One region of the Sodalis sp. RH19 genome, then DNA from elsewhere that is predicted to be linked to it. Evidence: predicted binding sites of a transcription regulator. Region 1 holds the regulator's gene; each other region holds the start of a gene.
What was found. Region 1 encodes PurR, which represses purine synthesis genes. Its sites were predicted from a motif close to CANGCAAACGTTTGCNTG; they were not measured.
Positions count from the first base shown of each region.

Region 2: a site for PurR is predicted at 1,286-1,303, ahead of gcvT (glycine cleavage system aminomethyltransferase GcvT). Genes of this name have one in related genera too.
Region 3: a site for PurR is predicted at 842-859, ahead of cecR (transcriptional regulator CecR). Genes of this name have one in related genera too.
Region 4: a site for PurR is predicted at 993-1,010, ahead of carA (glutamine-hydrolyzing carbamoyl-phosphate synthase small subunit). Genes of this name have one in related genera too.

Region 1 covers NZ_CP178734.1:1,791,314-1,793,517, reverse strand. Annotated here, with positions in the region: gene ACL2XF_RS08045 (NlpC/P60 family protein) at 1-475, shown strand, start outside; gene ACL2XF_RS08040 (YnhF family membrane protein) at 538-627, opposite strand; gene purR (HTH-type transcriptional repressor PurR) at 865-1,881, shown strand.
Region 2 covers NZ_CP178734.1:5,541,189-5,543,392, forward strand. Annotated here, with positions in the region: gene ubiI (FAD-dependent 2-octaprenylphenol hydroxylase) at 1-1,027, shown strand, start outside; gene gcvT (glycine cleavage system aminomethyltransferase GcvT) at 1,383-2,204, shown strand, end outside.
Region 3 covers NZ_CP178734.1:169,538-171,741, forward strand. Annotated here, with positions in the region: gene hlyD (secretion protein HlyD) at 1-129, opposite strand, end outside; gene cecR (transcriptional regulator CecR) at 126-824, opposite strand; gene bhsA (multiple stress resistance protein BhsA) at 1,139-1,396, shown strand; gene ACL2XF_RS00775 (porin) at 1,464-2,204, opposite strand, start outside.
Region 4 covers NZ_CP178734.1:3,564,580-3,566,783, reverse strand. Annotated here, with positions in the region: gene dapB (4-hydroxy-tetrahydrodipicolinate reductase) at 1-767, shown strand, start outside; gene carA (glutamine-hydrolyzing carbamoyl-phosphate synthase small subunit) at 1,234-2,204, shown strand, end outside.

The sequences.
Region 1 (2,204 bases):
TCAGGCGGCGGTAGAACTGGTGGCCAACGATCAGCCGATAAAGATGAGCGAGAGCCATAAGAAACGCTACCAGACCGCCAAGCTTACCGCCATGAATAAACTCCTCTCCCAAATGGGCAAGCCTTACCGTTGGGGCGGCATGTCGCCTAATACCGGCTTTGACTGCAGCGGCCTGATTTATTACGCCTACAAGGATGTGGTACGCATCCATATGCCGCGCACCGCCAACGAAATGTACCACCTGCGCGACGCAGCGCCGGTTAAGAAAGACGAGCTGGAAAGCGGCGACCTGGTCTTTTTCCATATTTCCAATCGCGGCGCGGCGGATCACGTCGGCGTCTATCTTGGCAATGGTCGCTTTATCCAGTCGCCCCGCACCGGCAGCGATATCCGTATCAGCTATCTGAGTGAGGATTATTGGCAGGATCATTACGTGGGCGCCCGCCGGGTGGTCACGCCGAAAAATATCCGCTGAAGGCGCGCTGGAAAAAAAGAGGAGCCAAGGCTCCTCTTTTTTATATCTGAACCGAGAGGGTGTCAGTTCATGACGGCGGTAAAGCTGAAGACAATAATCACCAGCAGCGAGAACACCGTGGTCAGTAACGACATTTTTAAATCGCTGTCCATTCTATCTCCTTAACGTAAACCAGGGCGCCGGCCTTATCCACCGGCCCGCAGAGCAGTTATCGTCAGTTTGCCATAACAGCGATGAAAAAGCTTGCTCCCAACCTGTAGCCGCCACATTTAACACTTTCACTTTGGCGCGGGATGAACGAAAATTAACGGTTAATTCCACAGCGTCGGAAAGTGCTTGCGCCTTCGACAGACATTATTCCAGCCAGGGCGTACGGGAGTATCAAAGGCATGGCAACCATTAAAGATGTGGCAAAACGCGCTAATGTATCGACAACCACCGTTTCGCATGTGATCAATAAAACCCGTTTTGTTGCGCAAGACACTCAAATTGCCGTGCTGGACGCCATTAAACAACTGCATTATTCACCCAGCGCCGTGGCGCGCAGCCTGAAGGTCAATCGCACCAAGTCCATCGGCCTGCTCGCCAGCACCAGCGAGGCGCCCTATTTCGCCGAAATTATCGAGGCGATTGAGCACCATTGCTTTGCTCGCGGTTATACCTTGATATTGTGCAATTCGCACAATGATCTCGAAAAACAGCGCGCCTATCTGGCGATGCTGGCGCAAAAGCGCGTCGACGGCCTGCTGGTGATGTGCGCCGAGTATCCCGAAACGCTGCTGGATATGCTTGAGGAATATCAGCATATCCCCATGGTGGTCATGGATTGGGGTGAGGCCCGCCGTGATTTTACCGACACCATTATCGATAACGCCTTTGCCGGCGGTTATATGGCGACGCAATATTTGCTTAAACGCGGCCATCGCGCCATCGGCGCCATTCCCGGACAGCTGGCGCGCAACACCGGCGGCGGCCGCCACCGCGGCTATCTGCATGCCATGGCGGAGGCCGGCATCCCGTTAAACGACCGCTGGATTGTGCAAGGCAATTTCGAGCCTGAATCCGGCTACCTGGCGATGAAACAAATCCTGGCGCAAACGCCGCGTCCCACCGCGGTCTTCTGCGGCGGCGACATTATGGCCATGGGCGCACTGTGCGCCATTAATGAAATGGGCCTGAGCGTACCCGAGGATATTTCTATCATCGGCTACGACAACGTGCGCAATTCGTGCTTTTTCAGCCCGGCGCTGACCACCATCCATCAGCCTAAAGAGGATTTGGGCGAGGCGGCGCTTACCATGCTGCTCGATAGGATTACCAGCAAACGCGAGAACGCCAAAACCATCGAAGTCCATCCGTCGCTGATTGAACGCCGTTCGGTCGCAGACGGTCCCTTCCCCGCTTAAGGCCACGCGCCAGGCCCGGGCAACGGGCTGGCGCCTCCAGGGTCTGTTGCTATGTAAAGCGCCGTCCGCCTCGGACACAAGATTTTTCATATAATGATCTCTGTGCAAAGAGTTATTGTTTCAGAGAGAAATCATTAAGTTATAATGGGAAATACATTAGCGCGTTAGCTATTGTCTAAATTAAAATGCAGGCTTATACTCAATATCGTTAACAATTATAACGAGTTGTCTAATAAATTTGTATAAAAGTATGTCGTGTTTTCCAACATGACATCACCCTTTTATAAAGCGCCCGGCTAAGTCGCAGTCTAAGGTTTACTTTA
Region 2 (2,204 bases), 2.0 Mb from region 1:
CCTGCAGGTCTGGGACGATATCGTCGCGCTGCGCGCCAATCCCTATCAGGGCATGCAGGTCTGGGACAACGATGGCTTCGGCAATATCGCCTTTGACGGTAAACAGCTGGGCTACGCCCATCTGGGCCATATCGTCGAGAACCCGGTTATCCACCAGGCGCTGTGGCGCCGGGCCGGGCAGCTGTCCGACGTGACGCTGCTGTGCCCGCGCGCGCCGCGCCAGATTGCCTGGGGCGAGAACGAAGCGTTTATCACCCTCGACGACGGCGGCATGCTGACCGCCCGGCTGGTGGTGGGCGCGGACGGCGCCAACTCCTGGCTGCGCCGCTACGCCGATATTCCGCTGACCTTCTGGGATTACCAGCATCACGCACTGGTGGCCACCGTGCGTACCGAACATCCGCACGGCGGCATTGCGCGCCAGGCCTTTCACGGCGACGGCATCCTGGCGTTCCTGCCGCTGAGCGATCCGCATCTTTGCTCCATCGTCTGGTCCCTGCCGCCCGAGATGGCGCAGTCGCTCCAGGAACAGGCGCCGGCCGGATTTAACGCGCAGCTGGCTGCGCACTTCAACCTGGCGCTGGGGTTATGCGAATTGCAAAGCGAACGGTTAACCTTTCCCCTGACCGCCCGCTATGCGCGGGATTTCGCCGCCCACCGCCTGGTGCTGGTGGGCGACGCGGCGCATACGGTCCATCCGCTGGCCGGGCAGGGGGTAAATCTCGGTTTTATGGACGTGGCGGAACTGCTGTCGGAGCTGCGCCGGCTGCAGCAGGCCGGCAAGGATATCGGCCATCATCCCTACCTGCGGCGCTATGAGCGCCGTCGCAAGCATAGCGCTGCCGTGATGCTGGCCGGCATGCAGGGGTTCCGCCAGTTGTTCGACGGCAATAACCCGCTGAAAAAATGGGTGCGCGACGCGGGACTGCGCCTGGCCGATACGGTACCCGGGGTCAAACCCCGGCTCATCCGCCAGGCCATGGGGTTAAACGATCTGCCTGCATGGCTGGAACCGGGCGCGGTTTGACTGAAATAAACTAATTTAACCCGCTATTTTGCATTATATTTTCTAATCCGATATCGGGAATAAAGTCTTTGCCCCTGACCAAAGTCAGGGTTTTTTGTTATCATATTTTGCTTTTGACGGCCGGCATTTATTGTTTGTGCGCCGTATTCGCCACTTTGCCAACATAACATGCTGATTCATGCCTATCCCCTCCGCCTGCACCGCCCTGGCCGCAGGATAATTTAATTTATGGTTTCCCCTGGGATTCAGTGGTAACTTCTGGCAAAAGGTATCGTTTGCGCCGCCGGATTCGCTGTGGGCGTCGCGGCGTAAAATTCAATTTTACAGCTCCTGATTTGACGACAAAGAGGACGAGATGGCCCAGCTGACATCGTTGTATGAACAGCACATAGCGTGCGGCGCGAAAATGGTGGACTTCCATGGCTGGATGATGCCGCTGCACTATGGCTCCCAGCTGGAGGAGCATCACCAGGTGCGCCGCGACGCGGGCATGTTTGATGTGTCCCATATGACCATCATCGATTTAACGGGTCCGCGCACCCGCGAATACCTGCGCTACCTGCTGGCGAACGACGTGGCCAAGCTCACCGTGCCCGGCAAGGCGCTCTATAGCGGCATGCTGAACGCCTCAGGCGGCGTTATCGACGATCTGATCGTCTATTTCCTCGAAGAGACTTATTTTCGCCTGGTGGTGAATTCCGCCACCCGCGACAAAGACGTCACCTGGGTGACCGACCACGCGGCCCCCTACGGTGTGTCGGTACGGGTACGCGACGACCTGGCGCTGATTGCCGTACAGGGCCCGCGGGCGCAGGAGAAAGCGCGCACGCTGTTTACCCCCGCGCAGCAGGCGGCGGTGGCCGGGATGAAACCGTTCTTCGGCGTGCAGTCGGAGGATTTATTTATCGCCACCACCGGTTATACCGGCGAGGCGGGATTTGAAATTGCGCTGCCGAAAACCGAGGCGGAGTCCTTCTGGCGCAAACTGCTGGCGGCGGGCGTCAAACCCTGCGGCCTGGGCGCGCGCGATACGCTGCGCCTGGAAGCCGGCATGAACCTGTACGGCCAGGAAATGGATGAGCGTATTTCTCCGCTGGCGGCCAACATGGGCTGGACCATCGCCTGGCAGCCCGAGGATCGGGATTTTATCGGCCGCGAGGCGCTTGAAGCCCAGCGC
Region 3 (2,204 bases), 1.6 Mb from region 1:
GCGGATATCCACATTGCCGTAAAGGGTCAACGGCCGGTTTTGCTGGCGGTGGTAGTACATGACGCCATAGATCGCCGCGCCCAGCAGCGCGATAACGATGACGGCCGCGGCGATACTTTTTTTATTCATGATTTTTTGCCTGTGTGGCCGGCCTGTTCGGCCCGCAATCCATGAAGGAACCAATCGATATGCTGTGTCAGCACCTGGTTGATCTGGGTAACCTGCGCCGGGCCCAGGTCGCTCCATCCGGTGCGCAGCAGGATGGTTTCCCGCGCCAGCCGGAACGCCAGCACTTCCCCCAGCAGGGCATGCGTGTGGACAATGGTGGCGACCGACAGCGGATCGCAGCCGGTAAAACCTGCCACCAGCCGGGTGATGCGCTGATGCATCGGCGCAATCGCCTGCTGGTGGATAATGGCGTAGGCCCCGGTGGGGGAGAGCTGCTCCCGCGAGATGATTTTACTCAGATTCAGCGTTTCGCTGCGGGCCAGCAGCCCGGTCATGGTCAGCAGGGACTCATGCAGATAACGCCGGCACTGCCCGGCATCCACCTCCGGCTGCGCCAGCAGCGCATCAATTTGTTGCGCCTGTGAATACAGGGACTGGGCGATAAAATCCGCGATCCATTGCGCGACCGCCAGGTACAGCCCTTCCTTGGAGCCGAAATAATAAAAAATCGCCGCGATATTTTGCCCGGACAACTGGGCGATTTCGCGCGTGGTGGCGGTCTGCGGGCCTTTTTCGCCAAATAAGGTAATGCCGGCGGCGATCAGCTGGGCTTTCGCCTGTTCGCCGCGCGCGGTGGGGGCCGGAGAAGGGGGCATGGTGGCTCCAATAAAATAAGTCAAACGTTTGATTAACTTTAAACCCCGCCCTGTTCGCTGTAAAGGACAGCCGTGATTTATTTATGCAGCGGGAGGCGGCCAGCCGCGTCAAGGATGACGTTTCCTGACCGGGGAAACAAACAGACACGGCGACGCCAACATATTCACCGGTCTTTACAGTACTTTAGATAATTAGTTAATGATTGATAAAATATTACTTGATCCGCGGCGCCAAGATGTCTATCATTTACTTATCGAACGTTAACAAATTAACGTCCAGTCCATTAATGCTTCATACCATGAGAACAGACATTATGAAAAACCTGACACTTGCCATCGCAGCCATCGTATTCAGCACCGTTTCCGCCGGCGCCTTCGCCGCCCAGGAAGTCACCAGCCGTCCCGCCGGCGAACATTCCATCGGCGTGGTATCGTCATCCACCACCAGTAACCTGTCCGATCTGGAATCCCAGCTGGCCGCCAAGGCCGATGCCGCCAACGCCACCTCGTATCGTATTATCGGTGCCGGCGGTAATGACACCCTGCGCGGCAGCGCCGAGCTGTATAAATAAGCTCAACGTAAAAAAACAGCATAAAAAAAGCGGCCGCAGGGCCGCTTTTTTTTGCGTTTGATAAACCTTAGAACTGATAGGTCAAGCCCAGGCCGACTTGGTCATCGTCGGCGATGCCCAGCTTATTGTCTTCGCTGAGACGGTTGATTTTATAATCAACATACGCATTGATATTCTTGTTGAAGAAATAGGTCAGGGACGCGTCATAGTATTTCACCAGATCGACATCGCCGATGCCTTCAACATCGCTGGCCTTGGACTGGAAGTAACCGAACATTGGTTTCAGGCCAAAATCGAACAGATAAGAAGCGATGGCTTCGAAGTTCTTGGTTTTATTGGCGTAGCCGCCGGTGATCGGGGTGTAGTTATGCGTTTCGCCGTACAACGCGGCGGCATAGACGCCGGAATTGTCATATTTCAAGCCGCCCGCCCAGACGTCGGCTTTGTCGCCGTTACCGAGAGCCAGGCTGTTTTGCGGCTGGGTGCGGTTGGACGAGGCATAGGTGCCGAGTACCGACAGGCCGAAATCAAAGGTATAAGACGCCGATGCGCCGTAACCGTCGCCGTTGGATTTGTTGGCGGCACGGGCGTTACCGGAATTTTCGTCGTTGGCGCCCTGGTATTGCAAGCCAAATTTCAGACCGTCGACCAGGCCGAAGAAGTTGTTGTTGCGATAAGTGGCCACGCCGGTGGTACGGCCGCCCATAAACACGTCGGCGGCGCTGTAGGTCAGGTCATCGAAGATTGGCGCGGTATCGGTTATCGCCGCGACATCATAAGCGATGCCCCAGTTGCGGCCGTAGTCGAT
Region 4 (2,204 bases), 1.8 Mb from region 1:
GCCAACTGATCCAGGCGGTACTGCAATCGGAACAGGCGTGCCTGGGGGCGGCGCTCGAGCGCGCCGGCTCAAGCCTGATTGGCGCGGACGCGGGGGAGTTGGCCGGGCAAGGCGCGTTGGGGATAAGGGTCGGCGACAGCCTGGAAGCCATTAAAGATGACTTTGATATCTTTATCGATTTTACCCGGCCGGAAGGCACCCTGACGCATATGGAATTTTGTCGGCTGCATGGCAAAGGCATGATTATCGGCACTACCGGTTTTGACGAGGGGCAGAAGGCGCGAATCGGGCAAGCCGCCGGGCAGATCGGCATTGTCTTTGCCGCTAATTTCAGCGTGGGGGTCAACGTTATGCTGAAATTACTGGATAAGGCCGCCAGGGTTATGGGCGACTATTGCGACATCGAGATCATCGAGGCGCACCACCGTCACAAGGTGGACGCGCCTTCTGGCACCGCGCTTGCCATGGGGGAAACCATCGCCGGGGCGCTGGGCCGCAACCTCAAGGACTGCGCCGTATACAGTCGCGAGGGCCATACCGGCGAGCGTGTGCCCCATTCCATCGGCTTCGCCGCCATACGCGCCGGGGACATTGTCGGCGAACATACCGCGATGTTTGCCGATAACGGCGAACGTATTGAGATTACCCATAAGGCTTCCAGCCGCATGACCTTTGCCAATGGCGCGGTCAGGGCGGCAATATGGCTGAAAGCGCAGAAAGCGGGCCTTTATACCATGGCGGATGTGCTGGATCTGGCAAGTTTATAACTCTATTTTTTACTGCCACCTGAAGTCTGCCATTTTATCACTATGATTAAATAGAGATAATTTTATTTTATTGGAATTATCTCTTAAAAAATCGTTTTCAATGGAAATGGAGGGCCAAATGGCTTTAAGTTTGGCTTTCAGCGGTTATTTTTCTTGATGATTGCCATTCTGGGCTGATTATTGCGCTTTCGCGCCTGCGCCGGTTCCTTTTAACAAATTTCTGGCCACGCAACCGGTTACTCATGCCCTAAATGAGTGCTTTTTAGCGGTTTCAAGGTGTGTAACCGGCTTAATTGCCATTATTTAGTAAAAAACATCAGCCCGGGGTGGACAAATGACCAGCTCATCATTAAAATGCGCCCAATTTGCCGAAAATCTACCTTGAAGGTGTTTTTTGCATTGATTAAGATCGTTAAATCTGAATTAATATGCAAATACAATGACTGAATATTCCTTGGAGGGTGTTTTGATAAAGTCAGCGCTGTTGGTTCTGGAAGACGGAACCCAATTCCACGGTCGGGCCATTGGGGCAGCGGGAACGGCAGTGGGGGAAGTGGTCTTCAATACATCGATGACCGGCTATCAAGAAATCCTCACCGATCCTTCCTATTCCCGCCAAATCGTTACTCTCACTTATCCCCATATCGGCAATGTCGGCACCAACGAAGCAGATGAAGAATCGTCCCGCATCCAGGCCCAAGGGTTGGTCATACGCGATTTGCCGCTTATAGCCAGTAATTTTCGCAGTACCGGTTCCCTGTCGGACTACCTCAAGCAAAATAATATCGTCGGTATCGCCGATATCGATACCCGCAAACTTACCCGCCTATTGCGCGAAAAAGGCGCCCAGAACGGCTGCATTATCGCCGGCGACGCGCCTGACGCGGCGCTGGCCTTGCAAAAAGCGCGCGAATTCCCGGGACTGAAGGGCATGGATCTGGCCAGGGAAGTCAGCACCGCCGAGCAATACAGCTGGACCCAGGGCAGTTGGGCATTGCATGCCGGCCTGCCTGCGCCGGCCGCGCCGGACGCGCTGCCCTACCATGTGGTGGCGTACGATTTCGGCATCAAACGCAATATCATGCGTATGCTGGTGGATCGCGGCTGCCGCCTGACGGTGGTGCCGGCGCAGACGCCGGCCGACGTCGTCCTGGCGATGGATCCCGACGGCATCTTCCTCGCCAACGGCCCGGGCGATCCCGAACCCTGCGATTACGCCATCGCCGCCATCAAAACCTTTCTCGAGACCGAGACGCCGATCTTCGGCATCTGTCTCGGCCACCAACTGCTGGCCCTGGCCAGCGGCGCCAAGACCGTCAAAATGAAGTTCGGCCACCACGGCGGCAACCACCCGGTAAAGGATATTGACGCCAACCGGGTCATGATTACCGCCCAGAACCACGGTTTTGCGGTGGATGAAACCACGCTGCCGGCGAA